DNA from 3 places in the Paenibacillus sp. SEL1 genome. Region 1 is predicted to be linked to each of the others. Evidence: a T-box and tRNA genes for the amino acid it is inferred to sense, from the RefSeq annotation. Region 1 holds a T-box; the other regions hold tRNA genes.
What was found. The T-box of region 1 lies ahead of leuS (leucine--tRNA ligase). A T-box ahead of a tRNA ligase gene usually reads a tRNA of that ligase, here a tRNA-Leu.
Positions count from the first base shown of each region.

Region 2: it has a tRNA-Leu gene. The T-box ahead of leuS (leucine--tRNA ligase) is inferred to sense a tRNA for this amino acid. The anticodon was not compared.
Region 3: it has a tRNA-Leu gene. The T-box ahead of leuS (leucine--tRNA ligase) is inferred to sense a tRNA for this amino acid. The anticodon was not compared.

Region 1 is NZ_CM137723.1:154,039-165,008, reverse strand. It holds gene yqeK (bis(5'-nucleosyl)-tetraphosphatase (symmetrical) YqeK) at 1-57, shown strand, start outside; gene rsfS (ribosome silencing factor) at 54-401, shown strand; gene ACYCSE_RS00725 (CvfB family protein) at 398-1,306, shown strand; gene ACYCSE_RS00720 (class I SAM-dependent DNA methyltransferase) at 1,310-2,083, shown strand; gene ACYCSE_RS00715 (tautomerase family protein) at 2,156-2,545, opposite strand; T-box leader at 2,730-2,986, shown strand; gene leuS (leucine--tRNA ligase) at 3,048-5,486, shown strand; gene comER (late competence protein ComER) at 5,467-6,312, opposite strand; gene ACYCSE_RS00700 (ComEA family DNA-binding protein) at 6,610-7,257, shown strand; gene ACYCSE_RS00695 (deoxycytidylate deaminase) at 7,346-7,864, shown strand; gene ACYCSE_RS00690 (hypothetical protein) at 8,045-8,197, shown strand; gene ACYCSE_RS00685 (ComEC/Rec2 family competence protein) at 8,127-10,700, shown strand; gene ACYCSE_RS00680 (iron-hydroxamate ABC transporter substrate-binding protein) at 10,827-10,970, shown strand, end outside.
Region 2 is NZ_CM137723.1:2,410,238-2,421,207, forward strand. It holds rRNA gene ACYCSE_RS10965 (23S ribosomal RNA) at 1-350, shown strand, start outside; rRNA gene rrf (5S ribosomal RNA) at 428-544, shown strand; tRNA gene ACYCSE_RS10975 (tRNA-Ile) at 581-657, shown strand; tRNA gene ACYCSE_RS10980 (tRNA-Ala) at 680-755, shown strand; tRNA gene ACYCSE_RS10985 (tRNA-Asn) at 760-835, shown strand; tRNA gene ACYCSE_RS10990 (tRNA-Met) at 870-943, shown strand; tRNA gene ACYCSE_RS10995 (tRNA-Ser) at 947-1,038, shown strand; tRNA gene ACYCSE_RS11000 (tRNA-Glu) at 1,071-1,142, shown strand; tRNA gene ACYCSE_RS11005 (tRNA-Val) at 1,149-1,224, shown strand; tRNA gene ACYCSE_RS11010 (tRNA-Met) at 1,255-1,328, shown strand; tRNA gene ACYCSE_RS11015 (tRNA-Asp) at 1,354-1,430, shown strand; tRNA gene ACYCSE_RS11020 (tRNA-Phe) at 1,495-1,567, shown strand; tRNA gene ACYCSE_RS11025 (tRNA-Thr) at 1,594-1,669, shown strand; tRNA gene ACYCSE_RS11030 (tRNA-Tyr) at 1,674-1,759, shown strand; tRNA gene ACYCSE_RS11035 (tRNA-His) at 1,779-1,851, shown strand; tRNA gene ACYCSE_RS11040 (tRNA-Gln) at 1,869-1,943, shown strand; tRNA gene ACYCSE_RS11045 (tRNA-Lys) at 1,948-2,023, shown strand; tRNA gene ACYCSE_RS11050 (tRNA-Leu) at 2,038-2,125, shown strand; tRNA gene ACYCSE_RS11055 (tRNA-Gly) at 2,132-2,206, shown strand; tRNA gene ACYCSE_RS11060 (tRNA-Cys) at 2,217-2,288, shown strand; tRNA gene ACYCSE_RS11065 (tRNA-Arg) at 2,315-2,391, shown strand; tRNA gene ACYCSE_RS11070 (tRNA-Pro) at 2,414-2,487, shown strand; tRNA gene ACYCSE_RS11075 (tRNA-Gly) at 2,497-2,567, shown strand; gene ACYCSE_RS11080 (PAS domain-containing sensor histidine kinase) at 2,770-3,873, opposite strand; gene ACYCSE_RS11085 (response regulator) at 3,866-4,519, opposite strand; gene ACYCSE_RS11090 (GAF domain-containing protein) at 4,663-5,112, opposite strand; gene ACYCSE_RS11095 (Crp/Fnr family transcriptional regulator) at 5,412-6,152, shown strand; rRNA gene ACYCSE_RS11100 (16S ribosomal RNA) at 6,728-8,283, shown strand; rRNA gene ACYCSE_RS11105 (23S ribosomal RNA) at 8,581-10,970, shown strand, end outside.
Region 3 is NZ_CM137723.1:3,125,049-3,131,758, reverse strand. It holds partial or broken gene ACYCSE_RS14260 (IS110 family transposase) at 38-270, shown strand; gene ACYCSE_RS14255 (hypothetical protein) at 561-737, shown strand; gene ACYCSE_RS14250 (hypothetical protein) at 991-1,197, opposite strand; tRNA gene ACYCSE_RS14245 (tRNA-Leu) at 1,944-2,023, opposite strand; tRNA gene ACYCSE_RS14240 (tRNA-Arg) at 2,036-2,112, opposite strand; tRNA gene ACYCSE_RS14235 (tRNA-Gly) at 2,120-2,194, opposite strand; tRNA gene ACYCSE_RS14230 (tRNA-Leu) at 2,205-2,285, opposite strand; tRNA gene ACYCSE_RS14225 (tRNA-Lys) at 2,297-2,372, opposite strand; tRNA gene ACYCSE_RS14220 (tRNA-Tyr) at 2,380-2,465, opposite strand; tRNA gene ACYCSE_RS14215 (tRNA-Thr) at 2,470-2,545, opposite strand; tRNA gene ACYCSE_RS14210 (tRNA-Asp) at 2,559-2,635, opposite strand; tRNA gene ACYCSE_RS14205 (tRNA-Met) at 2,663-2,736, opposite strand; tRNA gene ACYCSE_RS14200 (tRNA-Val) at 2,763-2,838, opposite strand; tRNA gene ACYCSE_RS14195 (tRNA-Glu) at 2,848-2,919, opposite strand; tRNA gene ACYCSE_RS14190 (tRNA-Ser) at 2,937-3,028, opposite strand; tRNA gene ACYCSE_RS14185 (tRNA-Asn) at 3,032-3,107, opposite strand; tRNA gene ACYCSE_RS14180 (tRNA-Ala) at 3,112-3,187, opposite strand; rRNA gene rrf (5S ribosomal RNA) at 3,258-3,374, opposite strand; rRNA gene ACYCSE_RS14170 (23S ribosomal RNA) at 3,527-6,450, opposite strand.

The sequences.
Region 1 (10,970 bases):
TCGCGTAATGACTTGATTCAACAACTAAAACAGAGAAAAACGGAGGTTCATGAATGACCCTAACTAATGAGCAATTAATGCAAATAGCGGTTGATGCTGCAAATGATAAAAAGGCAATGAATGTTGTCGCACTGGATTTGCGGGGAATATCACTAGTAGCTGATTATTTTGTCATCTGCCATGGTAATTCGGATACACAGGTACAGGCGATTGCAACAGAAATTCGCAAACGCGCTCATGATGAAGGTGTAACCATCAAAGGAATCGAAGGAATGGATTCCGCCCGTTGGGTTCTAATGGATTTGGGGGATGTCGTAGTGCATGTCTTCCATCGCGACGAGCGCGAATACTATAACATTGAACGACTCTGGTCGGATGCTAAGGTTGTGGAAAAGGTATGAGTTTGATCGCCGGTACTTATGTCACCATTATGGTGGATCGTGAGGTATCTCCTTTCGGCTACTTTCTCACTGTTGGTGAGCAGGATGTGCTGCTGCATTATACGGAGCTGACACGTGAAATTGAAGTTGGTGAACGGTTGGAGGTATTTATTTTTCACGATACAGAGGACCGCTTGGCTGCAACCATGAAAAAGCCGTTCTTGTCGTTGGGCGAAATGGCAAAGCTTGAGGTGGCCGATGTGCATCCGCGTTTGGGTTGTTTTCTAGAGATGGGATTGGGTCGTCAGCTTTTGCTGCCGATTCGTGAGTTGCCAGAAAACCGAGATTTACATCCTCAGGTGGGCGACTACGTATATGCCATTATGGAGCATGACAAGCAAGGCAGACTGCGGGCTAAGCTGGCAGGGGAGCAGGAGCTTGCTCCGTTGTGCTTCCACGCCCCTGATTCGTGGCTGAATACGTGGGTGCAGGCGACGGTGTACAAGCCGCTTCAAATGGGTACATTCGTTCTGGTGGACGGAGGTCTGCTTGGTTTTGGCGCGATTGGGATGATTCACTCCTCGGAACGCAACCGGATGCTTCGCTTGGGCGAAGAGGTTAAGGTACGGGTCACACTTGTTCGCGAAGACGGTCGGGTCAATCTGGCGATGTCGCCACGCAAGGAAGTAGGCCGTGATGAGGATGCAGATCGATTGATTGCTTTTCTGAAGGAGCGTCCGGGTGGCGGCATGCCTTACTCCGACGCAACGCCGCCGGATATTATCAAGCAACGGTTTGGTATTAGTAAATCCGCCTTCAAGCGTGCGATGGGCAAGCTGATGAAGGAAGGAATGGTTACACAAAAGGAAAACTGGACCTACTTGGTGGAGAAAATGCCGAAACCGAAGGACGGGAATGGGGAATAAAAAATGGCTTCTTACCGGAAGTTTGCCTATGTGTATGATGAGCTGATGCAGGACATGCCGTACCCGGACTGGTTGCGATTTGCACGGCAGGCTTGGGATCAGTACGGTATGCCGCATACGGTGGCTGAGCTGGGCTGTGGAACGGGTTCGATTACGATTCCCCTAGTTAACTCGGGCTTCGAAGTGTCTGGAATCGACTTATCCTCTGACATGCTGGCAGTAGCCCGTCGCAAAATGGAAACCACTCCCCAGGGACAGCGATTGTTTCGTGAGGGAAGCGTTCGCTGGATACAGCAGGATATGAGAGAATGGGTTTTACCCGAGCCTGTGGATTCTGTAATTTCTTTTTGCGATTGTCTGAATTACTTGTTGGAGGAAGAAGATATAATTTCTACTTTTCGTAGAACTCATGCTGGTCTGAAGCCTGGCGGAACCTTCTTGTTCGATGTACATCATCCCCAGACGTTTTTACGTTATGATGAAGAGCAGCCATTCGTACTGGATGATCGCTCTATCTCATATATCTGGACATGTGCGTTGGACACTCCCCGTTGTGAAATTGAGCATCATCTTAGTATCTTTGCGAAAGCAGAACATGAAGGACGCGATCTATACCAGCGTTTCGAGGAAATACATGTACAGCGTGCCTATGACCCAGACTGGATGAAGGCAGAATTGTCCAAAGCAGGTTTTCGTGATGTGAAGGTATATGCGGATTTTGAATGGGTAGAAGCAGAAGGTGACGCGGCGAGACTGTTTTATGTTGCTGTAAAATAGTGAAGACTCATTGAGCAAATTTAGGAAAAGAAAGACGCTTTTCATGATGACATGAAGGGCGTCTTTTTGCACTCATATATTCACTTTATAGTTCAACTGAAGCTCATCACCCGGTACACCCCGAATACCCCAGTTCTGTTTGGGCGTTTCAAATATAGTAATCTCAAGATCCTGTGGAGCAATGCCAAAATGGTCCGTAATTCGTTGGAATAACAGCTGGATGAGCTGCTTCTTAGCTTCTGTCGTTCTGCCTTCAAAGATACTGATTTCAATAATGGTGTACGCCTCAGAGCGACCATCGGCATATATAAAGTCTTCCTGATCCATAGGGAAAAAACGATGAAACCTCTTGTCTGGAGGATATTTGAACGCATCCACCACAGCAGAATGAATCACCTCTGATAGTTGCTTTTTGATTGGATTTAGAGTTTCTTTTATTCCAAAAATTTTAATCTGTGCCATGTCTCAGCTCACCTTTCTTATCTCAACTCAACTCAATTTGCATCAATTTAATTCGAAGTTATTATAAAACATTCGTATGCATGTGTCATGAACAATTAGTATGAAGAGGGTCTTTAACACCAAAGCTAGTCCTTATTTGACTTTTTTCGCGGTTTTCAATATAATAGTGCCATTATTAACGGTTAAACAATCGCTGATGAGGAATAGTAGCTTTGTCTGGACATATAGAGAGCCGGCGGGTGGTGCAAGCCGGTTGACAGCGCAAAGTGAACTCGCCTCGGAGATATGCGTCCAACGCAGGAACGCCTTTACAGGTGCTTGTATCCTGTTATTAACCCGCATCGGATCACCTCCGTTATCAGGTGCAAAGGGAGTAGAACGCGAAGAACGCTTTCTGCTAACTAGGGTGGTACCACGGGAATATAACCTCTCGTCCCTAGCGCTGACACGCTACGGGATGCAGAGGTTTTTTTGTTGCATACCGTTTGAGGAGGAAAAGACAATGACAGACACACAGCCGAAGCACGGCTATCAACCGCAAAGTATTGAACCAAAATGGCAGAAATATTGGGATGAGAACAAGACGTTCCGCACCGGGGAAGAGCCGGGCAAACCGAAGTTTTATGCTTTGGATATGTTTCCGTACCCATCTGGAGCCGGCCTGCATGTAGGCCACCCAGAGGGCTACACAGCTACGGATATTGTTTCACGTTATAAAAGAATGCGCGGCTACAACGTACTGCATCCGATGGGTTGGGACGCCTTCGGTCTGCCTGCCGAGCAGCATGCGCTGGATACAGGGGAACACCCACGCGAAATTACGGTGAAAAACGTAAATAACTTCCGCCGTCAAATCAAATCGCTCGGCTTCTCCTACGACTGGGATCGTGAAATCAGCACGACGGACCCTGATTACTACAAATGGACACAGTGGATCTTCATCCAGCTGTACAAGCGCGGCCTTGCATATGTAGCTGAAGTACCCGTGAACTGGTGCCCAGCGCTGGGAACAGTGCTGGCGAATGAAGAAGTTATTGACGGCAAGAGTGAGCGTGGCGGTCATCCGGTCGTCCGTAAACCAATGCGTCAATGGATGCTGAAAATTACGGAATACGCGGATCGTCTGCTGGATGATCTGGAGGAACTGGATTGGTCTGAGAGTATTAAGGATATGCAGCGGAACTGGATCGGTAAGTCTACCGGGGCAGAGGTTCGTTTTCCAATTGAAGGCTATGACGAGCAACTCACAGTATTTACAACCCGCCCAGATACACTGTTCGGCGCAAGCTACTGTGTGCTGGCACCAGAGCAGGAATTAGTGGATATTATCACTACGCCTGAGCAAAAGGATGCTGTACAACAGTACCGTGAACAAGCTGCTCGTAAAAGCGATCTGGAGCGTACAGATCTGGCCAAGGATAAAACAGGCGTATTCACAGGAGCTTATGCAGTGAACCCGGTGAACGGCGAAAAGCTGCCGATCTGGATTGCTGACTATGTACTGGCAGGCTACGGAACTGGAGCGATTATGGCTGTACCTGCTCACGATACGCGTGACTGGGAATTTGCCAAGCAATTCGGATTGAATATCATTGAGGTTGTCCAAGGTGGAGATGTGGCTAATGAGCCATATACTGAGGATGGACCGCACGTCAATTCAGGCCCGCTGAATGGACTTACCAACGAGGAAGCGATTCCGAAGATGATTGAATGGCTGGAAGCCGAGGGCAAAGGACACGGCAAAGTCACCTACCGCCTGCGTGACTGGCTGTTCAGCCGTCAACGCTATTGGGGCGAGCCGATTCCGGTAATTCATCTGGAGGATGGAACGATCAAAACGGTTCCTGAGGACCAACTTCCGCTCGTACTGCCGGAGATGGACAATATCAAGCCTTCAGGTACAGGTGAATCCCCGCTGGCGAACGCAACAGATTGGGTGGAAACCATTGATCCTGAGACAGGTATGAAAGCACGTCGCGAGACGAATACAATGCCGCAATGGGCAGGAAGTTGCTGGTATTACCTGCGCTTTATTGATCCGAAAAATGACAAAGAGCTTGTATCCAAAGAGAAACAACGTGAATGGATGCCTGTTGATTTGTATATTGGCGGAGCGGAACATGCGGTTCTTCACTTGCTGTATGCCCGTTTCTGGCATAAGGTACTGTATGATATCGGCGTAGTGGAAACGAAAGAGCCTTTTTATAAGCTGGTCAACCAGGGTATGATTTTGGGCAACAACAATGAAAAAATGAGTAAATCACGCGGTAATGTCATTAATCCTGATGATATTGTCAATACATTTGGCGCCGATACGCTGCGTATTTATGAGATGTTTATGGGGCCGCTGGAAGCGACCAAGCCATGGAATGAGAATGGGGTAGAGGGAGCACATCGTTTTCTGTCCCGCGTATGGCGCCTGTTTGTTTCGGAGGATGGTAGCCTGAATGATAAAATTACAAATGACGGCGGTAGCGATGAGTTCAATCGTACTTGGCATAAAACGCTGAAAAAAGTAACCGAAGATCTGGATGCGCTGCGCTTCAATACAGCGATCAGCCAGCTGATGATCTTCACCAACGATGCATACAAAGCAGACCTTCTGCCGCGTGCAGCAATGGAAAACTTCGTGCAAATGCTGTCGCCGCTTGCACCCCATCTGGCTGAGGAATTGTGGCAGCTGCTGGGGCACAATGATAGCATTACCTACGCGGCTTGGCCTGCTTATGATGAAGCATGGACGGTGGACGCCGAAGTGGAAATTGTTGTGCAAGTAAATGGTAAAATCGTACAGCGTGCAACGATTGCCAAGGATCTTGATGCTAAAGCGATGGAGGCATTCGCTGTGTCGTTGGACAATGTTCAGCAGGCACTGGCCGGCAAAACGATCCGCAAGGTAATTGCTGTTCCAGGTAAGCTGGTTAATATTGTTGCCGGTTAATCGGCTTTAAGCCGAAGGAGACATCTACCTTTTGCATGTCCTCTTCATACTTGTTGTGCGTGGCCTGTATTAGCTCGGGAAAGACGCTATGCAGGCTGATGTCCAACAATGCGAGAGCTTCGGCGGTAATACCTCCGGGAACCGCCACTCTGGCCTGTAACTCGGCTGGTGTCATCCCGCCTTCCGTGAGCAGCTTTCCAGTGCCGATGATCATTTCACCGGCCAGGGCGCATAGCTCCGTACGGTCTATACCTGTAGCTTGAACTGCGGCTTGAATCCACTGGTCCATAAAAAAGGCCAAGAAAGCAGGACCACAACTCGAAAAATCCGACGTGATCCGAGTATAAGATTCTTTAACCCGAATCGGCCTGCTGATGTGGGACATAAGCTCTTCCAGAAGGGTGCGATCCTCCTCTGTAATCCGGCTTCCATGGATGCACAGCGAGGCTCCGCTGCCCACTTGGTGGGTGATACTTGGAATAATTTTGGACACTTTGGCTTTCAGTGCATGTTCCAAAATACGAATCTGCACCGGGCTTGTGATAGATACGACGATTTGCTCTTCTGTAATGACGTTGCGTATTTCATCCGTTATGGCTTTTGATTCCAGCGGCTTCACACAGATAAACAAAACATCGCTTTCCGCTGCCGTTTCACGGTTGCTTTGGGCTGCATGCAAACCTGGATAGCGACGGGCTAGCTCGGTTACCTTGGAATGCGTTCGATTGCTTGCTGATATTTGCTGCGGCTTGAGTGCGTTAGAATTAATAAAAGACTCAATTAGCAGACTTCCCATGCTGCCAGTCCCGATAAATCCAACTTTCATTGTTCAACGTCCTCCTTTCATACTTTGCGGTATAGACGCTGTGCTGTCAGCTGTCATTCTTCTTAGTGTATGCGCCAGGTCTTGGCCGACATGACGAATTTTATGTCTAAGCATGTTAGATCGTCCCCGGGGTCGTACCACTTTTTTTTGTGAAAATGCTCACAGCGAGACCGTATGGAGGTTGTTTGCACCCTCCGGTTTAACGGGAATTGGACAGACTTGCTCTGTTTGATTGAGACGGTGTTTTCAGTCGGCTCAATTTTCCGAAATCCATGTGGAGTAGGGGACGATACGGAAATGAAACGTGTATGGACAGGAACAGCGATAACGCTTGCTGTAATCGGGAGTGGACTTATTTTATTTGCCGGAGGACAGCGCTCTGAGCCGCAAGAAGAGTGGACTTTACTTAACCATAAGGTGGAGCAGGCTGTGGCGATGGAGACAGAGCCAAATAAGTCGCAGCGCAGCAGTGACTACGCCCGGAAAAAGCCTGGTGTAAAAGAACCTTCAGACAAAGCTGAGCGCAGTAGGAATGCCGAAGCCGCTGACAATGTGAAACGTGATACTGTGCAGATTTCTACTGGTGTATCTGCTGCTGTGAGCGAAAACTCTATTGCGGGAAATTCAAGTACCGTAAAGCAGTCAGGTGTTGCGAATCCGAGCTCAGACACAGGTATTGTTAGTTCGAGTGGTGCAACGACGAGTAGGACCAATAGGGTAAGTGATTCGGTTACTACACCCGATTCCGGCGAAAAAAAGGTAAACATCAACACGGCGACTGCTGCTGAGTTAATGGAATTACCAGGGGTTGGGGCTAAAAAAGCCGAGGCTATACTGAACTACCGTAATCAGCACGGGGCGTTCAAACGTGTGAACGATTTGGATCATGTAAAGGGAATCGGAGCTAAAATGTTGGCTAAAATGAAGCCGTATGTCAGTTTGTAACTTATATAAGATTATAATGTACAGGTCCTGAGAACGGCGGTAGCGGATATGGTTTACGTTTTAACTTGTTTATACGGGAGAGATGGAAATGAGTGCAGATGTACGCAAGGACTGGGACACCTATTTCATGGATATCGCTTATATGGTATCCACCCGTTCGCGCTGTGCGCGGCGTCATGTTGGAGCCGTACTTGTACAAGGTAAAAAGCTTTTGGGGACGGCCTATAATGGAGCACCATCCGGGGTACCTGACTGTTCTGAGGCAGGCTGCATGATCTCAGAGGAGTATGAGGTCGTTCACCGTGATGGGCGTGAGGAAATGGTTAAGAAGCAGCGTTGTATTCGCACTATTCATGCGGAGCAGAACCTGCTGCTGTTTACTGACCGAATTGATCGTGAAGGCTCTTCAGTATACGTCACCGACCAGCCATGCTGGACGTGTGCCAATATGTTGGCGAACAGCGGTATTGTGGAGATTGTATACCACCGACCTTATCCCAAAGATGCCGACAAGGTTCGTGCTATGATGGAGGAGAAGGGAATCGCCTTTCGTATGCTGAAAACCTATCATCCACCAAAAGAAACGCTGATGGATGTAATGAATTAAAAAAGTAAACGAGGAAGAACCTCTGACGAATGCTATTTTGTCAGAGGTTCTTTTTGTTTTGTGTTTTTTGGACAGAAAGCAATGTTTGCTACCGGAAGGTGATTGTATTCAAGCTAAGATTGTGTTAACTAGACCTATATCGACCCTTACTGTTTGTTGGATTACAGGAAGTGCGGGAGCATGTCTGTATTCTGGACATATGCTTTTGTTCCTCTGGGCGGGGGTTACCCTGATCTTTCCGCTTATAGCTTTATGGATGAAAATGCCCATCCGGCATATGGTATTACTTTGGCTTGCATTCAGCGGTGGTGGATTTCATTGGTTTTGGCATGATACGCATAATGTTAGCAGTATTCCCGATGCTCTTCATGTATCGTCTTCTATGGTGGAAGACATGCCTGTTCAAGTAGCAGGGCTTATCGCTTCTAAAGTACAGGTAGATGGTGATCGAACACAGTTTGAGATGAGAGTCACCTCAATCAATCACTACGGAAGTCATTCGAAAAAGGACGAGAATCGTGCACTAATTTCTGAACAGGTCATTGTTCATATCAAGTTGGCTGCCAAGCAGGAACAGCAACTTGCGGCAGCGTGGCAACGTGGAGATGCAGTCGTACTGCGTGGCACCTTAAAGGCTCCTACAAAAGCGGGGAACTTTGGTAGCTTTGATTACAGTGAATACCTGCACACACAGGAAATCCACTGGCTTTTCAAAGGCGATGGGGCAGCTTCGTTACAGAAGCAGGAGGCTTCACTATGGAACCGCTACACTTTGTTCAGATGGAATGATCAGCTAAGGGAGCAACTAGGGCAGAGAATGGAATCGGCATTTACATCACTTCATCACGCAGGATATATGAAAGGACTGGTGCTTGGGGTAACAGATGAGTTGGACCCAGCAACGTATAACGAGTTTACGAAGCTTGGTTTAACGCATATTTTAGCAATATCGGGCATGCATGTGGCGGTATATGCAGCTACACTATTATATTTACTCAAGCTACTAAGAGTTAGCCGCGAGACATCTCTTACAGTCGTTTTGATACTCATTCCGGCTTATGTCCTGCTGACAGGTGCTTCTCCCTCTGTTGTGAGGGCGGGAATTATGGCGATGATCGGCTTGTTTGCAGCCCGACGAGGTGTGCTCAAAGACGGACTTAATATTTTAAGTATATCCGCGTTGCTCATGCTGATTTGGAATCCATATTATCTACTTAGCGTCAGCTTTCAGCTTTCCTTTTTGGTGACAGGTGGGTTGCTCATTTATATGCCGCTTATGAAGCCGTTTTTCGCCAAATGGCCTTTCCTAATCGGAGGTGAGGTTGCGATTACAATTACGGCACAGCTTGTTTCGTTTCCAATGACGGTATTCTACTTTAATCAATTTTCGCTGTTATCATTTGCGGCCAATTTTGTGCTTGTACCCCTTATTACATATATCGTGCTTCCAATAGGTACGGTGGCGATGGGGCTTTCCTTTTTGTGGGGGGATGGGGCTCGTATTCTTGCGTGGCCGGCAGAGCAATTGAACGAATTGACCTTTTTACTAGTGAAATGGCTGAATGTGGATGATGCTTATGTGAGTATTTGGCCGTCTTCCTCCATCCTGTGGGTCATGGCGTATTACGCAGCTCTGTATAGTGTTCTGTACTGGCTTAAAACGTGGCTGACATCTCGCAGGCAAACAGACGATAATTCTGTTTTGAATTCCACTCCCATATCATCACCCGTGTATACGGGATTAGCGGCTTCTGCCGAATGGGCTGCTATTTTGAATACAGCTCATGAACCTGAGGGAGCAGGGGAATTTGCGCGTCGACAGTGGAATGGTTATCGTCATTTGGCACTGGCTCTAAGTGTTATCGCCTGGCTTGGGATATTGTATACAGGTTACCAATCTCCTAGTGGAGGAAATACGGGAACTGTTCAATATCTGGATGTGGGCCAAGGTGACAGCATTTTAATTACCACGCCGGGCGGGAAACATATTTTGGTAGATGGCGGGGGTACAATGGACTTTGCTACAGGGAAAAATGCTTGGCGCAAACGCGCAGATCCCTACGAGGTAGGTGAAGATACGATTGTGCCCTTGCTAAAACAACGAGGTGTACATCGGCTGGACGCTGTCATTTTAACACACGGAGATCATGATCATGCCGGAGGACTACAGGCTGTGCTTGACCAGATTCCCGTATCTACCTTGTTTTTTAATGGTACCCTGACAGATAAAGCCCCATTCCGTAAGCTGTTGAACACGGCTTTAGACAAGCAGATTAAGCTGTACGGTGCACATCATAGTATGGAATGGGAGCCAGACCAGGCTACGAAAATCCGCTTTCTCTATCCGTTTACGCTACCGGAGGACGAATCTGAGCAGTTGCCTGTTATGAAGGAGCAAAATCATTACTCTGTTGCCATGATATTGGAGATGGAGGGAGCCTCTTTTTTGTTCACAGGAGATATGGATGATGCAGCAGAGTCGTCGTTGCTCTCTGAATTAACTCGTTTTTCATCAAGTGTGAAAGATAAGGGCGCAACGGGGGCTGTCGGGAAAGCTGTAGATGTCATGAAAATAGCACATCACGGTAGCAAGTATTCCACCTCGGAAGAGTGGTTATCCTACTGGCGACCGAAAGTATCCGTTATTTCGGTCGGTGCGACCAATACTTACGGACATCCGAATGAAGCGGTATTGGAACGTTTATCGGCAGTTGATTCTGCTATATATCGAACAGATACGATGGGAGAGATACAGATTCGAGCACAGCAAGGAAAACTGAGTGTGCGCTACCAACGCAAACAGTACAAAACAGATACTAATACAACAACATACTAAAACGGGTGCTCACTCTCAGGAGTGGGCTGTTTGCTTTGAATCCAATCTGCATGGACAGTAGCTGTAAGCTTTGATAGAATCATATGAGTAATGAAAATGAGAATCATTATTAACGGGAGGAATATTGTGAGTTATTTTAAATTTAGAGCATCAGCTTGTTTGTTCATCATTTCGTTAATGCTGGTATTGAGTGCATGCGCTACAAGTGGGGGTGGGACTGTAACAGAAAGCGGTCAATCGACTGCTTCCAAGACCACATCAATTGGAGAT
Region 2 (10,970 bases), 2.3 Mb from region 1:
AGGGTTGGGCTGTTCGCCCATTAAAGCGGTACGCGAGCTGGGTTCAGAACGTCGTGAGACAGTTCGGTCCCTATCTGTCGTGGGCGTAGGAAATTTGAGAGGAGCTGTCCTTAGTACGAGAGGACCGGGATGGACGTACCGCTGGTGTACCAGTTGTTCCGCCAGGAGCACCGCTGGGTAGCTATGTACGGAAGGGATAAGCGCTGAAAGCATCTAAGCGTGAAGCCCCCCTCAAGATGAGATTTCCCAGTATGTAAGACCCCTTGAAGACGACGAGGTAGATAGGTTGGGGGTGGAAGTGCAGTAATGCATGGAGCTGACCAATACTAATCGGTCGAGGGCTTATCCTAAGATAAAACGCAAATGAGTTTCGGATCCAGTTTTCAGGGTGTAACCTTGAATGTAGAATTTGCACAGCAAATTCATGTTTGGTGGCGATAGCGGAGGGGTTCCACACGTACCCATCCCGAACACGACCGTTAAGCCCTCCAGCGCCGATGGTACTTGGACCGCAGGGTCCTGGGAGAGTAGGACGTCGCCAAGCGATATCCTTCAAAGGATAATGAAGTTTTGCATGTTAGGGCCTTTAGCTCAGCTGGTTAGAGCGCACCCCTGATAAGGGTGAGGTCGGTGGTTCGAGTCCACTAAGGCCCACCACTTCCAGAATAACAAAAAGATTGGGGCCATAGCTCAGCTGGGAGAGCGCCTGCCTTGCACGCAGGAGGTCAGCGGTTCGATCCCGCTTGGCTCCACCAATATTCCCTGATAGCTCAGTTGGTAGAGCACTCGACTGTTAATCGAGTTGTCACAGGTTCGAGTCCTGTTCGGGGAGCCATGTTTTGAATATTTCTGAATTTTATATATAAGGTGGCGGCGTAGCTCAGCTGGCTAGAGCGTACGGTTCATACCCGTGAGGTCGGGGGTTCGATCCCCTCTGCCGCTACTCGGAGAGATACCCAAGTGGCTATAAGGGGACCCTCTGCTAAGGGGTTAGACTGCGAAAGTGGTGCGAGGGTTCGAATCCCTCTCTCTCCGCCATAAATTTATTGAAACCAGAACTTATTTTGCAAGGCCCGTTGGTCAAGGGGTTAAGACACCTCCCTTTCACGGAGGTAACAGGGGTTCGAATCCCCTACGGGTCATATTATGGAGGCTTAGCTCAGCTGGGAGAGCATCTGCCTTACAAGCAGAGGGTCGGGGGTTCGAGCCCCTCAGCCTCCACCATAAGAAAATTTGAGAAATGCCTTTTAATGTCGCGGGGTGGAGCAGTTCGGTAGCTCGTCGGGCTCATAACCCGAAGGTCGTAGGTTCAAATCCTACCCCCGCAATTAATTTCCTGTTGGAAATGCCTCTGGAACTGTGGTGTAGAGGCCTAACATGCCTGCCTGTCACGCAGGAGATCGCGGGTTCGAATCCCGTCAGTTCCGCCATTTTAACTTCATATATAATTGGCATATAAAGTGCGGATTATATGATGTAGTAATAAAAAAATATGGCTCGGTAGCTCAGTCGGTAGAGCAGAGGACTGAAAATCCTCGTGTCGGCGGTTCGATTCCGTCCCGAGCCACCTTTCAAGTGGGAAATGAGTAATGTGCCGGTGTAGCTCAACTGGTAGAGCAACTGACTTGTAATCAGTAGGTTGGGGGTTCAAGTCCTCTCGCCGGCACCATTTTGGAGGATTAGCGAAGTGGCCAAACGCATCAGACTGTAAATCTGCTCCCTTACGGGTTCGGTGGTTCGAATCCATCATCCTCCACCAGTCTTTTCATAATCATATGGCGGTCGTGGCGAAGTGGTTAACGCACCGGACTGTGACTCCGGCATTCGTGGGTTCAAGCCCCATCGGCCGCCCTTTATTCTTAATCTATTGGGGATTAGCCAAGCGGTAAGGCAACGGACTTTGACTCCGTCATGCATAGGTTCAAATCCTATATCCCCAGCCATTAAGAGCCATTAGCTCAGTTGGTAGAGCACCTGACTTTTAATCAGGGTGTCGAAGGTTCGAGTCCTTCATGGCTCACCATTTATAATTATTTTGCGGTCGTGGCGGAATTGGCAGACGCGCACGGTTCAGGTCCGTGTGGGCTAACCCCCCGTGGAGGTTCGAGTCCTCTCGACCGCACCATATTTTGCGGACGTGGCTCAGCGGTAGAGCATCGCCTTGCCAAGGCGAGGGTCGCGGGTTCGATTCCCGTCGTCCGCTCCATTATCCATACGGCGCCATAGCCAAGTGGTAAGGCAAAGCTCTGCAAAAGCTTCATTCCCCAGTTCAAATCTGGGTGGCGCCTTGACTACTCATTATGGAATTTAATATGCGCCCTTAGCTCAGCTGGATAGAGCGTTTGACTACGAATCAAAAGGCCGGGAGTTCGAATCTCTCAGGGCGCGCCATTTCTTAAAAAATGTATAATGTCGGGATGTAGCTCAGCTTGGTAGAGCACCTGGTTTGGGACCAGGGGGTCGCATGTTCAAATCGTGTCATCCCGATACTGATTTGCGGGTGTAGTTCAATGGTAGAACTCCAGCCTTCCAAGCTGGTAGCGTGGGTTCGATTCCCATCACCCGCTTTTTGCTATAGCGGATTCTTGTTGCCTCAGTGGTGACACCTTATAAATAAAGAGAGCCTGTCTGGGGACAGAGCTCTCTCTTTTTTTGTATTTATCCTCATGTAATCCACAATGTGTTGATTATCCATAATCTTCGGTATCGGTGTATATCGTTCTAATCATACAACTGGCATACACCGATAACCGATCTAGTGGACAGTTTTTACACGGGAATGGTCAGCTGGATGGAGGTTCCCTTGTCTGGAGCAGAGGTTATGCTCATAAATCCCCCTACCCCTCTAGCTCGTTCTTCCATACTGAACAATCCAACTCCCTCTCCTTGGGACTTTCCAGAGAATCCAATGCCCTCATCCCGAATGGTCACTTGTATCATTTCATTTTGATCCTCGACGTCGACATATGCCTCTGCTACATCTGCGTATTTGGCTACATTCGTTAATGCTTCTTGTACAATCCGATAAATTGCAATTTCCTTGCGAATATCAACCCGTTTACGTAAAGTGCATTGAAAATGCACCTCAATCCCGTAATGAGAACAGAAGTTTTCAATATAGGTTCTTATGGCTGGGACGACACCCAGATCATCCAGAACTGAGGGACGAAGTTCCCACGCTAGACCACGAACATCTTTGATGATGTCGGTCACCTGCGAACGAAGATTCTCCAGAGTAGCACTAGGTTGTTCGGCAAGTTGGCTATCCAATTGGATAATAAGTGAAAACAAGCTTTGCCCTATCCCATCATGCAGCTCTCTTGAAAAGCGTTTACGTTCTTCTTCCTGTATTTGCATGACTTGCGTCATCATAGACTGGAGTTCTGCTTCTACTTTCTTCAGTTTAGTGACCTCATTGCGGATCGCTAAGTACTGATAGGGTTTACCTTCCTCGTCCATAAACGGAACGATCGTAGTATTCACCCAATAGTAGCTGTTATCTTTAGCACGATTACGTATTTCTCCTTGCCATACCTCACCTGAACGGATCGTAGTCCACAGGTTTTTCATGAAGGCAGAGGTATGATAGCCTGAATTAATAAGACGATGATCCTGACCGATCAGCTCTTCACGACTGTATTGCGAAATCTCACAGAACTTGTCGTTTACGTACTGAATAATACCTCGATGATCGGTCAAAGCAACGATGGAAGACGTATCTAGAGCAAATTTCAGATTGGATAATTGGTGGAGTGAGTTACGCAGCGCATGAAGAAAAGGGGATTCTGGTATATAAATTTCCAGATCATTCAGCAGTTTATCGGTTGATTCACCAAAGGCATGCTGCAGTAAAGGGTTAGAAGGTTCATTCATAATGGAGCAGCCCCTTTTTTAGTGCGAATTTGACTAGCTCAGGTCGTGTTTTCAAGTTAAGCTTCTCCATAAGATTGCTTTTATGGGACTCTACGGTTTTGACGCTAATCACCAGGTGCTCGGCAATTTCCTTGTTGGCATATCCTTTGGCTACCCACGATAGAATCTCTTTTTCCCGCTCAGACAAGGATTCATAGGGTCCGGCTATGCCTTCCTGTTTGATTTTGTCCAGATATTCACTCATCAGTCGTTTGGTTGCATTCGGGTACAAATAGGCACTACCTTCGGCCACAGACTGGATGGCAGCGAGTAACTCCTCGTGAGGTGCGCTTTTTAAAATATATCCGGATGCTCCAGCCTGAATGGCTCGGAACAGATATTCTTCATCGTCATGCATCGTTAAAATAAGGACTTCTGTATCGGGCAACTGTTTTTTTAATTCAGTGGTTGCCGTGAGACCATCTTTGCCAGGTGGCATGCTAAAATCCATGAGTACGACATTAGGTTGTAGCTCTACTGCTTTACGGATCGCCTCATCCCCGTCTGCTGCATCTCCTACGACCTTAATACCATTTTTGCCGTCCAATAGGGCCATGAGGCCAGAACGTACGACAACATGATCATCCACTACTAGTATACGAATCAATTTGTCATCCCCTCGAACGGTAAAAAAACCGTGCGTTTTGTCATAATCATAGCAAATTTTAGGGATTTCAATCAACAAAGATAGTTAGGGACAGCCATATCAAGTGTTTTATGAGTTTTATTATCTACAGTAACATTGTTGATCTATGGAGTGAGAGGGTAAGCACATAGTTGGCTAAGGCGTTGAGCGACTTGAGTGGCCTCGGCCACATCAGACTCTGTGAACGTCCTCACATCACGATTACCAAGAAGCAGCACACCGTTAGGCAGATCCCCTGTGCTGGAAAAGGGAATAGCAACAGCAGAGTGAAGCTGCTCGGCCAGCATTAGTGCACACTCCTGACGCAGACGTATACTACCCGATAGTAAAGCACTTACAGTCACGGTACGTCCCAAGCGAACAGCCATCCCGGCAATACCATGGCCAATCTTAAAAGAAATAAGGCGATAGCGATTGCTTCGGCTGCCGGAGGCGTAATACCAATGCAGCCTACCACCCGACTTGGACATAAATGCAAGGGCAGTGAGATCACTATAAATAGTATCTCTTAACTGGTTCAGTTCTTTTCGCATTTCATCCGTTATTTGTAGCATAGAAGACACATCCTTTTTCATAACCAAACTATATCTCTAATTCATTGTAGTTCCGACAGTTACAAAAGTAGATCAGGGAACCCCCTGATCTATAGGCGCAGGAAACACTGACTTTTCATCAGGTCGGGTAAGGAGTAGGGAAAAGGCCGATAAATGGGGCGTTAGCTTACCTCGGAAGTGATATTTATCACAGTAAATCAGGGAGTAGGAAGGTATAAAATCAGGTGTTCTCCCGATAACAACCCAGGCATTAAAACATTATGATATAGATATCAGGTAAACACGAGGAGGACGCTAACATGCAAGCCACTTGTATGGAACGGTTTGGGGACGAAGCGGAACGCACGGGAATTCAGATTTATTTGACAGAAGAACATTTTGTTCTGCTAAAAGATATTATGTCCTGGAAGAAGGTAAAGGCAGGCGTTATGCTTTTCCGAGAAGGCGATGATGCAGAGCAGCTTTATTATATACATTCAGGTCATGTTAAACTTCGTAAATCGACAGAAGATGGTAAAGAACTGATTCTGACCATTCAGCATCAAGGCGACTTAATTGGGGAATTTAGCGGGATAGATGGAGAAGAGTATAGTTGCACTGCGGAAACAGCCGATGTGTGTGAGTTAGGCGTCGTGCTTGTTAAGGATCTGGAGTCGCTCTTGTCCAAAAATGGGGAAATGGCACTTCAGTTCATCCAGTGGATGGCGATGAAGCAACGCATTATGCAATCGCGTTTTCGGGACTTACTGTTGTATGGTAAAACTGGAGCGTTAGCATCTACATTGATCCGTGCTAGCAATACATGTGGCGTGGCTGTGAAGGATGGCATTTTACTAAATATGAAGCTAAGTCACTCCGAATTAGGTGAGATGATTGGAGCGACGCGAGAGAGTGTGAACCGGATGCTGAGCGCGCTGAAAGAGCAGGGAACCCTAGATACAAGGGATGGAAAGATTGTCATTCACGATCTCAAGGTATTACGTGGCATGTGCTGCTGTCCTTCGTACGGCCAATGTGCCCATGAAATTTGTCGCCTCTAATATATGAATACCATTAGGCGGGGTCCAAGAGACTTCGTCTTGCTGCATGTCTTCTAACAATCTAGCACATGGGGTAACGAACAACATAGATTACAAAAAAAACTAATCAACGTCGTATAGCGGCTAATTACCAATAATATATTTATATTAAATGGAACTGAACACATGACATTTTATGAACTAGCTGTTTTGAAGTAACAGTGGAGCTAATAATGGTTGACTAAAAGGTGGGAGGGATTTTAAGTTTTAAAAAAAGGTATTATTTACAAGTTGCTTTCTATTGCTGAAAATGATATATTATTTGAGCTGACAACAAAACAGCAGTTTCAAAAGCGAAAAGCTTGGGTGAAATGATCTTCAAAAAAAGAAAAAATAACCCTTGCATTTTTGAAACGAACATGATATGATCTTATAGCTGCTGAAAAACGCGGCGAAAGAGAAATGTTTGATCTTTGAAAACTGAACAACGAGTGAGTAAAACGATTTTGTTCGCAAAATCAAAACAAGAGATATTTTATCTCGTCAGTTTCAAAATGAGCTTATCGCTCTTTCTATAAACCAGCTTCGGTTGGTCTTTAATGGAGAGTTTGATCCTGGCTCAGGACGAACGCTGGCGGCGTGCCTAATACATGCAAGTCGAGCGGGGTTGTTTAGAAGCTTGCTTCTAAACAACCTAGCGGCGGACGGGTGAGTAACACGTAGGCAACCTGCCCACAAGACAGGGATAACTACCGGAAACGGTAGCTAATACCCGATACATCCTTTTCCTGCATGGGAGAAGGAGGAAAGACGGAGCAATCTGTCACTTGTGGATGGGCCTGCGGCGCATTAGCTAGTTGGTGGGGTAAAGGCCTACCAAGGCGACGATGCGTAGCCGACCTGAGAGGGTGATCGGCCACACTGGGACTGAGACACGGCCCAGACTCCTACGGGAGGCAGCAGTAGGGAATCTTCCGCAATGGGCGAAAGCCTGACGGAGCAACGCCGCGTGAGTGATGAAGGTTTTCGGATCGTAAAGCTCTGTTGCCAGGGAAGAACGTCTTATAGAGTAACTGCTATAAGAGTGACGGTACCTGAGAAGAAAGCCCCGGCTAACTACGTGCCAGCAGCCGCGGTAATACGTAGGGGGCAAGCGTTGTCCGGAATTATTGGGCGTAAAGCGCGCGCAGGCGGCTCTTTAAGTCTGGTGTTTAATCCCGAGGCTCAACTTCGGGTCGCACTGGAAACTGGGGAGCTTGAGTGCAGAAGAGGAGAGTGGAATTCCACGTGTAGCGGTGAAATGCGTAGAGATGTGGAGGAACACCAGTGGCGAAGGCGACTCTCTGGGCTGTAACTGACGCTGAGGCGCGAAAGCGTGGGGAGCAAACAGGATTAGATACCCTGGTAGTCCACGCCGTAAACGATGAATGCTAGGTGTTAGGGGTTTCGATACCCTTGGTGCCGAAGTTAACACATTAAGCATTCCGCCTGGGGAGTACGGTCGCAAGACTGAAACTCAAAGGAATTGACGGGGACCCGCACAAGCAGTGGAGTATGTGGTTTAATTCGAAGCAACGCGAAGAACCTTACCAGGTCTTGACATCCCTCTGACCGGTCTAGAGATAGACCTTTCCTTCGGGACAGAGGAGACAGGTGGTGCATGGTTGTCGTCAGCTCGTGTCGTGAGATGTTGGGTTAAGTCCCGCAACGAGCGCAACCCTTATGCTTAGTTGCCAGCAGGTCAAGCTGGGCACTCTAAGCAGACTGCCGGTGACAAACCGGAGGAAGGTGGGGATGACGTCAAATCATCATGCCCCTTATGACCTGGGCTACACACGTACTACAATGGCCGGTACAACGGGAAGCGAAATCGCGAGGTGGAGCCAATCCTAGAAAAGCCGGTCTCAGTTCGGATTGTAGGCTGCAACTCGCCTACATGAAGTCGGAATTGCTAGTAATCGCGGATCAGCATGCCGCGGTGAATACGTTCCCGGGTCTTGTACACACCGCCCGTCACACCACGAGAGTTTACAACACCCGAAGTCGGTGGGGTAACCCGCAAGGGAGCCAGCCGCCGAAGGTGGGGTAGATGATTGGGGTGAAGTCGTAACAAGGTAGCCGTATCGGAAGGTGCGGCTGGATCACCTCCTTTCTATGGAGAATCGTTTCCTGCAACGGAAACATTCAAATATGAAGCGTAAGCTTCAAAAACTACTCACTCGTTGCTCAGTTTTGAGAGCTCAAACTCTCAAAAAAAAGCTGGTTGTTTACAGCTTTGCACCTTGAAAACTGGATACCGAAACGAAATTGCGTTTTAGAATATTCCTTTAAGCTGATCTTGTGTAAACAAGTGAAATAAAGGTAGCAGGTAAGGAAAGATCTTTTGCCTTTGGCAAAAATCATTCTTTATCAAACATCGACATTTTCTTTTTTTTGAAAGAAAAGTCTAGGTTAAGCTACAAAGAGCACACGGAGGATGCCTAGGCGCCAGGAGCCGACGAAGGACGTGGCGAACAACGATAAAGCCTCGGGGAGCTGTAAGCAAGCTTTGATCCGGGGATGTCCGAATGGGGAAACCCGGCTGTCTTCATCGACAGTCACTTTCTGCTGAATACATAGGCAGAATAGAGGCAGACCAGGGGAACTGAAACATCTAAGTACCCTGAGGAAGAGAAAACAATAGTGATTCCGTCAGTAGCGGCGAGCGAACGCGGATTAGCCCAAACCAAGGAGCTTGCTCCTTGGGGTTGTGGGACGTCTCACATGGAGTTACAAAGGAACCGGTTAGATGAAGAGGTCTGGAAAGGCCCGCCAGAGAAGGTAAAAGCCCTGTAGTTCAAAACTTGTTCCCTCCGAGACGGATCCCGAGTAGTGCGGGGCACGTGAAACCCCGTATGAATCCGGCAGGACCATCTGCCAAGGCTAAATACTCCCTGGCGACCGATAGTGAAGCAGTACCGTGAGGGAAAGGTGAAAAGCACCCCGGAAGGGGAGTGAAATAGATCCTGAAACCGTGTGCTTACAAGAAGTCAGAGCCCGATCTATGGGTGATGGCGTGCCTTTTGTAGAATGAACCGGCGAGTTACGTTCCCGTGCAAGGTTAAGGTGAAGAGCTGAAGCCGCAGCGAAAGCGAGTCTGAATAGGGCGACTTGAGTACGTGGACGTAGACCCGAAACCGGGTGATCTACCCCTGTCCAGGGTGAAGGTGCGGTAACACGCACTGGAGGCCCGAACCCACGCATGTTGAAAAATGCGGGGATGAGGTGGGGGTAGCGGAGAAATTCCAATCGAACCCGGAGATAGCTGGTTCTCCCCGAAATAGCTTTAGGGCTAGCCTCGGAAAACAGAATCGTGGAGGTAGAGCACTGATTGGGTGCGGGGCCCGCAAGGGTTACCAAGCTCAGTCAAACTCCGAATGCCATAGATTTAGTTCCGGGAGTCAGACAGTGAGTGCTAAGATCCATTGTCGAAAGGGAAACAGCCCAGACCATCAGCTAAGGTCCCCAAGTGTGTGTTAAGTGGGAAAGGATGTGGAGTTGCACAGACAACCAGGATGTTGGCTTAGAAGCAGCCACCATTGAAAGAGTGCGTAATAGCTCACTGGTCGAGTGACTCTGCGCCGAAAATGTAACGGGGCTAAACACACCACCGAAGCTATGGCTTGATGCTTGCATCAGGGGTAGGGGAGCGTTGAATGCGGGTTGAAGGTGTACCGTAAGGAGCGCTGGACTGCATTCAAGTGAGAATGCCGGTATGAGTAACGAAAAGATCTGTGAGAATCAGATCCGCCGAAAGCCTAAGGGTTCCTGAGGAAGGTTCGTCCGCTCAGGGTAAGTCGGGACCTAAGGCGAGGCCGATAGGCGTAGTCGAAGGACAACAGGTCGAAATTCCTGTACCACCGTAATCCGTTATGAGCGATGGGGTGACGCAGTAGGGTAGTGACGCGGACTGATGGATGTCCGTCTAAGCAGTGAGGCTGGTGTGTAGGCAAATCCGCACATCGTTAAGGCTGGGCTGTGATGGGGAGCGAAAATTGTAGTAGCGAAGGTCATGATCTCAGACTGCCAAGAAAAGCCTCTAGCCAGGAGAAGGTGCCCGTACCGCAAACCGACACAGGTAGGCGAGAAGAGAATTCTAAGGCGCGCGGAAGAACTCTCGTTAAGGAACTCGGCAAAATGACCCCGTAACTTCGGGAGAAGGGGTGCCTCGGTAGGGTGAATAGCCCGAGGGGGCCGCAGTGAAAAGGCCCAAGCGACTGTTTAGCAAAAACACAGGTCTGTGCGAAGCCGCAAGGCGAAGTATACGGGCTGACGCCTGCCCGGTGCTGGAAGGTTAAGGGGAGTGGTAAGCCTTCGGGCGAAGCTATGAACCGAAGCCCCAGTAAACGGCGGCCGTAACTATAACGGTCCTAAGGTAGCGAAATTCCTTGTCAGGTAAATTCTGACCCGCACGAATGGCGTAACGACTTGGGCGCTGTCTCAACGAGAGATCCGGTGAAATTTTAATACCTGTGAAGATGCAGGTTACCCGCGACAAGACGGAAAGACCCCATGGAGCTTTACTGCAGCTTGATATTGAATTTGGGTACGATCTGTACAGGATAGGTGGGAGCCGTAGAACTTTGAGCGCCAGCTTGAAGAGAGGCATCCTTGGGATACCACCCTGATCGTATCTAGGTTCTAACTTGGTACCGTGATCCGGTACGAGGACAGTGTCAGGTGGGCAGTTTGACTGGGGCGGTCGCCTCCTAAAGAGTAACGGAGGCGCCCCAAGGTTCCCTCAGAATGGTTGGAAATCATTCGAAGAGTGCAAAGGCAGAAGGGAGCTTGACTGCGAGA
Region 3 (6,710 bases), 2.8 Mb from region 1:
TTTTACCCTAGGAGTAATCAACCGAAGATGATTCTATTTCTACAAAGAAGACTTTGATCATTATAAAACAAGGGGCGTTCAGTTGCTTGAATCTCCGAAACTTATCGCGACAGCATGACGCGTTTACCGGTCTATATATTCAAATTAAACTGCAGTTCCAAGCCGCATTGGATCAGATGTCTCCTGAATACAAGGGTGTTTATCGGAGATCTTCATTCTGCGGTGTCGTTGAAAACCTTATTGGAGTTCCCCACCTCTGATGCCGTTCTGAAAGCCGGTGTCTGATAAAAATATAGTATTAGACTGAATTGAATATAGTAATAGCGGCAGCCTTGGACTGAAAAAGGAGAAAGTCCTAGACTACCGCTGTTCTTTATTTAACTAACGTTCCTCGTTAGTTGAATAAGCACGCTTTCTTTTATTACACAATATCTTCGTACTGTTCAGTATTTCTATCATTCATCTTTTACTTTTATAATGAGAAGTGTTAGACTAATATAGGTTTTATATACTTATTACCGATTACTAAGATGTGTAATCAATGAAAGGATTTGATGAATGTGGAATCGACTAATTTCAAAGTTATACCTGAAAAACTTAAAGGTAGGACGATTGAAGATGTCGCCATCACTACTAATGCTGTGGTTATTAAATTTACTGATGGTACTTATTTAGATATCTATCTCGATGAGGCTGCACAAACATTAAAGACATCAACAAACAAGCTGGATAGTTAACTCAACACTTTACACTTAGCTATCATTTTCCCAGCTTCCTCCTTCACAGTTTGCGTCAAATGCGACATAAAACCTCCACTTATCTTGTTCAACTAAACTGCCCGTTAGCTCAATGAAAAAAAAGCAGCCCCTCATGAACTGCCCTACTGCTACTCACTTCAACAATAGGATGAGTTCATTCAAAGGCTACCTCATTTACCAAGTAATCCAACCACTCGTTCGTTTGTAACTGTGTAGGAGCTCGTATTCTTCACTATGCATCAGTCGTTTCATTTTTTGTTCTATACAGACGATAATCATCTTTTCTTGCTATTTTACATTCTTTGTTGTAATGAACACTCTTGATTCCTTTACGGAAATCCTTAAGCTTCTCTTTTCTTGGATCTTTGGGCTTATTATTGATCTCCAGACTACGCTGTTTCTCATCTTCCCAGAATTGAATCTCTTCCCGTGTAAACATCTTCATCCCCGTTGTGCCGGGTTAGATTTTGGCATTTGAAGCCATGACCTTAGACACAACTAATAGAAGAAGATCTTCGGATTGAACATTAGCTCACCTCTGATTTTATTCGCCCTTATTTTAACATATTTATAACTATCCTGCCCTTTAGTTTAATAAAAAGAGCAGACTTGAAGCGCCTGCTCAACATTGTGTGTTATTTAACTATCGTTCCTCGTTAGTTGTACGCCCTATCCATAGAAAGCTTCGTGTGCACCTGTCATATCTGGCATCGTGATATCCATGGTCACCATGTCCAGTTGCTTCTCAGACGAAGAAGACTCCGGTCAGCGCTTCGCTCAAAGCCCATTAACCGATAGTTAAGCAGATTGAAACTCTGGATCTGGAGCGGTTGCTTCTCTCGCCGATACCAGAGTTAGGTTGCGGGGGCAATTTCTGTCTGCATGCTGATATTGCCTTCAAGAACTGAACTACGAGCTGAAACTTAAGTATATGAAGAAGATCAGAAAATAAAAATTCTGGAAGTTGCCTGTGTATGTTAATAACGCAAAGGAACGGAGGAGATTGCCTTGAGGTTTCTACTGGTTGTCATGTCGATAGGAATTGTTTAAAAGTAAAAAAGGAGAGATGGCATAAAAATAAGCCATCTCTCCTTTTTCATTTATATAAAGCGGGTAATGGGAATCGGACCCACGCTACCAGCTTGGAAGGCTGAGTTTTACCATTGAGCTACATCCCGAAATAGATGCCGGTGAGAGGACTCGAACCTCCACGGTTTCCCTCACGATTTTGAGTCGCGCGCGTCTGCCAATTCCGCCACACCGGCTTATGAAGTTAATGGCGTCCCCTGAGAGATTCGAACTCCCGACCTTTTGATTCGTAGTCAAACGCTCTATCCAGCTGAGCTAAGGGGACTAATAAATGGAGCGGACGACGGGAATCGAACCCGCGACCCTCGCCTTGGCAAGGCGATGCTCTACCGCTGAGCCACGTCCGCAAAAACAAGATGCGCGTGGAGGGACTTGAACCCCCACGTCAAAGACGCTAGATCCTAAGTCTAGTGCGTCTGCCAATTCCGCCACACGCGCATGTAATACAATGGTGAGCCATGAAGGACTCGAACCTTCGACACCCTGATTAAAAGTCAGGTGCTCTACCAACTGAGCTAATGGCTCGTAAAACTGGTGGAGGATGATGGATTCGAACCACCGAACCCGTAAGGGAGCAGATTTACAGTCTGATGCGTTTGGCCACTTCGCTAATCCTCCAAAATGGTGCCGGCGAGAGGACTTGAACCCCCAACCTACTGATTACAAGTCAGTTGCTCTACCAGTTGAGCTACACCGGCATATTAAGTTAAATGGCGGAACCGACGGGATTCGAACCCGCGATCTCCTGCGTGACAGGCAGGCATGTTGGGCCTCTACACCACGGTTCCAGAGGCAACTCTCTTAGTTGAAAGTAATTGCGGAGGCAGGATTTGAACCTGCGACCTTCGGGTTATGAGCCCGACGAGCTACCGAACTGCTCCACCCCGCGACAGTAATAAATATTTACTTTTCAAATGGTGGAGGCTGAGGGGCTCGAACCCCCGACCCTCTGCTTGTAAGGCAGATGCTCTCCCAGCTGAGCTAAGCCTCCGAATTACTATGACCCGTAGGGGATTCGAACCCCTGTTACCTCCGTGAAAGGGAGGTGTCTTAACCCCTTGACCAACGGGCCATACAATAAAATAATTATGGCGGAGAGAGAGGGATTCGAACCCTCGAGACGCTTTTGGCGCCTACACGATTTCCAATCGTGCTCCTTCGGCCAACTCGGACACCTCTCCATATGGCTCCCCGAACAGGACTCGAACCTGTGACAACTCGATTAACAGTCGAGTGCTCTACCAACTGAGCTATCAGGGAATATTGGTGGAGCCAAGGGGGATCGAACCCCTGACCTCCTGCGTGCAAGGCAGGCGCTCTCCCAGCTGAGCTATAGCCCCATCTAAAAAATCAATTTTGTATGTATAATCAATAGCCTAATAGGCGAAAAAAAATCCCCATTATGGGGTTGCTTGGCGACGTCCTACTCTCCCAGGACCCTGCGGTCCAAGTACCATCGGCGCTGGAGGGCTTAACGGTCGTGTTCGGGATGGGTACGTGTGGAACCCCTCCGCTATCGCCACCAAACATGAATTTACATCGTAAATTCTACCGTACGGTTATTCAGTTCATCACTTATCGTGTGAATGAATAGCCATGCGCTTGTTGTATGTATTTCTACATACCTTCAAGGTCACACCCTGAAAACTGGATCCGAAACTCATTTGCGTTTTATTTTTTAGGATAAGCCCTCGACCGATTAGTATTGGTCAGCTCCATGCATTACTGCACTTCCACCCCCAACCTATCTACCTCGTCGTCTTCAAGGGGTCTTACATACTGGGAAATCTCATCTTGAGGGGGGCTTCACGCTTAGATGCTTTCAGCGCTTATCCCTTCCGTACATAGCTACCCAGCGGTGCTCCTGGCGGAACAACTGGTACACCAGCGGTACGTCCATCCCGGTCCTCTCGTACTAAGGACAGCTCCTCTCAAATTTCCTACGCCCACGACAGATAGGGACCGAACTGTCTCACGACGTTCTGAACCCAGCTCGCGTACCGCTTTAATGGGCGAACAGCCCAACCCTTGGGACCTACTTCAGCCCCAGGATGCGATGAGCCGACATCGAGGTGCCAAACCTCCCCGTCGATGTGGACTCTTGGGGGAGATAAGCCTGTTATCCCCAGGGTAGCTTTTATCCGTTGAGCGATGGCCCTTCCATGCGGTACCACCGGATCACTAAGCCCGACTTTCGTCCCTGCTCGACTTGTAGGTCTCGCAGTCAAGCTCCCTTCTGCCTTTGCACTCTTCGAATGATTTCCAACCATTCTGAGGGAACCTTGGGGCGCCTCCGTTACTCTTTAGGAGGCGACCGCCCCAGTCAAACTGCCCACCTGACACTGTCCTCGCACCGGTTTACGGTACCAAGTTAGAACCTAGATACGATCAGGGTGGTATCCCAAGGATGCCTCCTCTCAAGCTGGCGCTCAAGATTCAACGGCTCCCACCTATCCTGTACAGATCGTACCCAAATTCAATATCAAGCTGCAGTAAAGCTCCATGGGGTCTTTCCGTCTTGTCGCGGGTAACCTGCATCTTCACAGGTATTAAAATTTCACCGGATCTCTCGTTGAGACAGCGCCCAAGTCGTTACGCCATTCGTGCGGGTCAGAATTTACCTGACAAGGAATTTCGCTACCTTAGGACCGTTATAGTTACGGCCGCCGTTTACTGGGGCTTCGGTTCATAGCTTCGCCCGAAGGCTTACCACTCCCCTTAACCTTCCAGCACCGGGCAGGCGTCAGCCCGTATACTTCGCCTTGCGGCTTCGCACAGACCTGTGTTTTTGCTAAACAGTCGCTTGGGCCTTTTCACTGCGGCCCCCTCGGGCTATTCACCCTACCGAGGCACCCCTTCTCCCGAAGTTACGGGGTCATTTTGCCGAGTTCCTTAACGAGAGTTCTTCCGCGCGCCTTAGAATTCTCTTCTCGCCTACCTGTGTCGGTTTGCGGTACGGGCACCTTCTCCTGGCTAGAGGCTTTTCTTGGCAGTCTGAGATCATGACCTTCGCTACTATAATTTTCGCTCCCCATCACAGCCCAGCCTTACGATGTGCGGATTTGCCTACACACCAGCCTCACTGCTTAGACGGACATCCATCAGTCCGCGTCACTACCCTACTGCGTCACCCCATCGCTCATAACGGATTACGGTGGTACAGGAATTTCGACCTGTTGTCCTTCGACTACGCCTATCGGCCTCGCCTTAGGTCCCGACTTACCCTGAGCGGACGAACCTTCCTCAGGAACCCTTAGGCTTTCGGCGGATCTGATTCTCACAGATCTTTTCGTTACTCATACCGGCATTCTCACTTGAATGCAGTCCAGCGCTCCTTACGGTACACCTTCAACCCGCATTCAACGCTCCCCTACCCCTGATGCAAGCATCAAGCCATAGCTTCGGTGGTGTGTTTAGCCCCGTTACATTTTCGGCGCAGAGTCACTCGACCAGTGAGCTATTACGCACTCTTTCAATGGTGGCTGCTTCTAAGCCAACATCCTGGTTGTCTGTGCAACTCCACATCCTTTCCCACTTAACACACACTTGGGGACCTTAGCTGATGGTCTGGGCTGTTTCCCTTTCGACAATGGATCTTAGCACTCACTGTCTGACTCCCGGAACTAAATCTATGGCATTCGGAGTTTGACTGAGCTTGGTAACCCTTGCGGGCCCCGCACCCAATCAGTGCTCTACCTCCACGATTCTATTTCCGAGGCTAGCCCTAAAGCTATTTCGGGGAGAACCAGCTATCTCCGGGTTCGATTGGAATTTCTCCGCTACCCCCACCTCATCCCCGCATTTTTCAACATGCGTGGGTTCGGGCCTCCAGTGCGTGTTACCGCACCTTCACCCTGGACAGGGGTAGATCACCCGGTTTCGGGTCTACGTCCACGTACTCATTCGCCCTATTCAGACTCGCTTTCGCTGCGGCTTCAGCTCTTCACCTTAACCTTGCACGGGAACGTAACTCGCCGGTTCATTCTACAAAAGGCACGCCATCACCCATAGATCGGGCTCTGACTTCTTGTAAGCACACGGTTTCAGGATCTATTTCACTCCCCTTCCGGGGTGCTTTTCACCTTTCCCTCACGGTACTGCTTCACTATCGGTCGCCAGGGAGTATTTAGCCTTGGCAGATGGTCCTGCCGGATTCATACGGGGTTTCACGTGCCCCGCACTACTCGGGATCCGTCTCGGAGGGAACAAGTTTTGAACTACAGGGCTTTTACCTTCTCTGGCGGGCCTTTCCAGACCTCTTCATCTAACCGGTTCCTTTGTAACTCCACGTGAGACGTCCCACAACCCCAAGGAGCAAGCTCCTTGGTTTGGGCTAATCCGCGTTCGCTCGCCGCTACTGACGGAATCACTATTGTTTTCTCTTCCTCAGGGTACTTAGATGTTTCAGTTCCCCTGGTCTGCCTCTATTCTGCCTATGTATTCAGCAGAAAGTGACTGTCGATGAAGACAGCCGGGTTTCCCCATTCGGACATCCCCGGATCAAAGCTTGCTTACAGCTCCCCGAGGCTTTATCGTTGTTCGCCACGTCCTTCGTCGGCTCCTGGCGCCTAGGCATCCTCCGTGTGCTCTTTGTAGCTTAACCTAGACTTTTCTTTCAAAAAAAGAAAATGTCGATGTTCGATAAAGAATGATTTTTGCCAAAGGCAAAAGATCTTTCCTTACCTGCTACCTTTATTTCACTTGTTTACACAAGATCAGCTTAAAGGAATATTCTAAAACGCAATTTCGTTTCGGTATCCAGTTTTCAAGGTGCAATATTCTCTCCGGCTTTAACCCCGGAAAAACATCATATCAAATTCCTCAACACTTGAATACAAGTATATTTTGGAAATCCGATGTGAG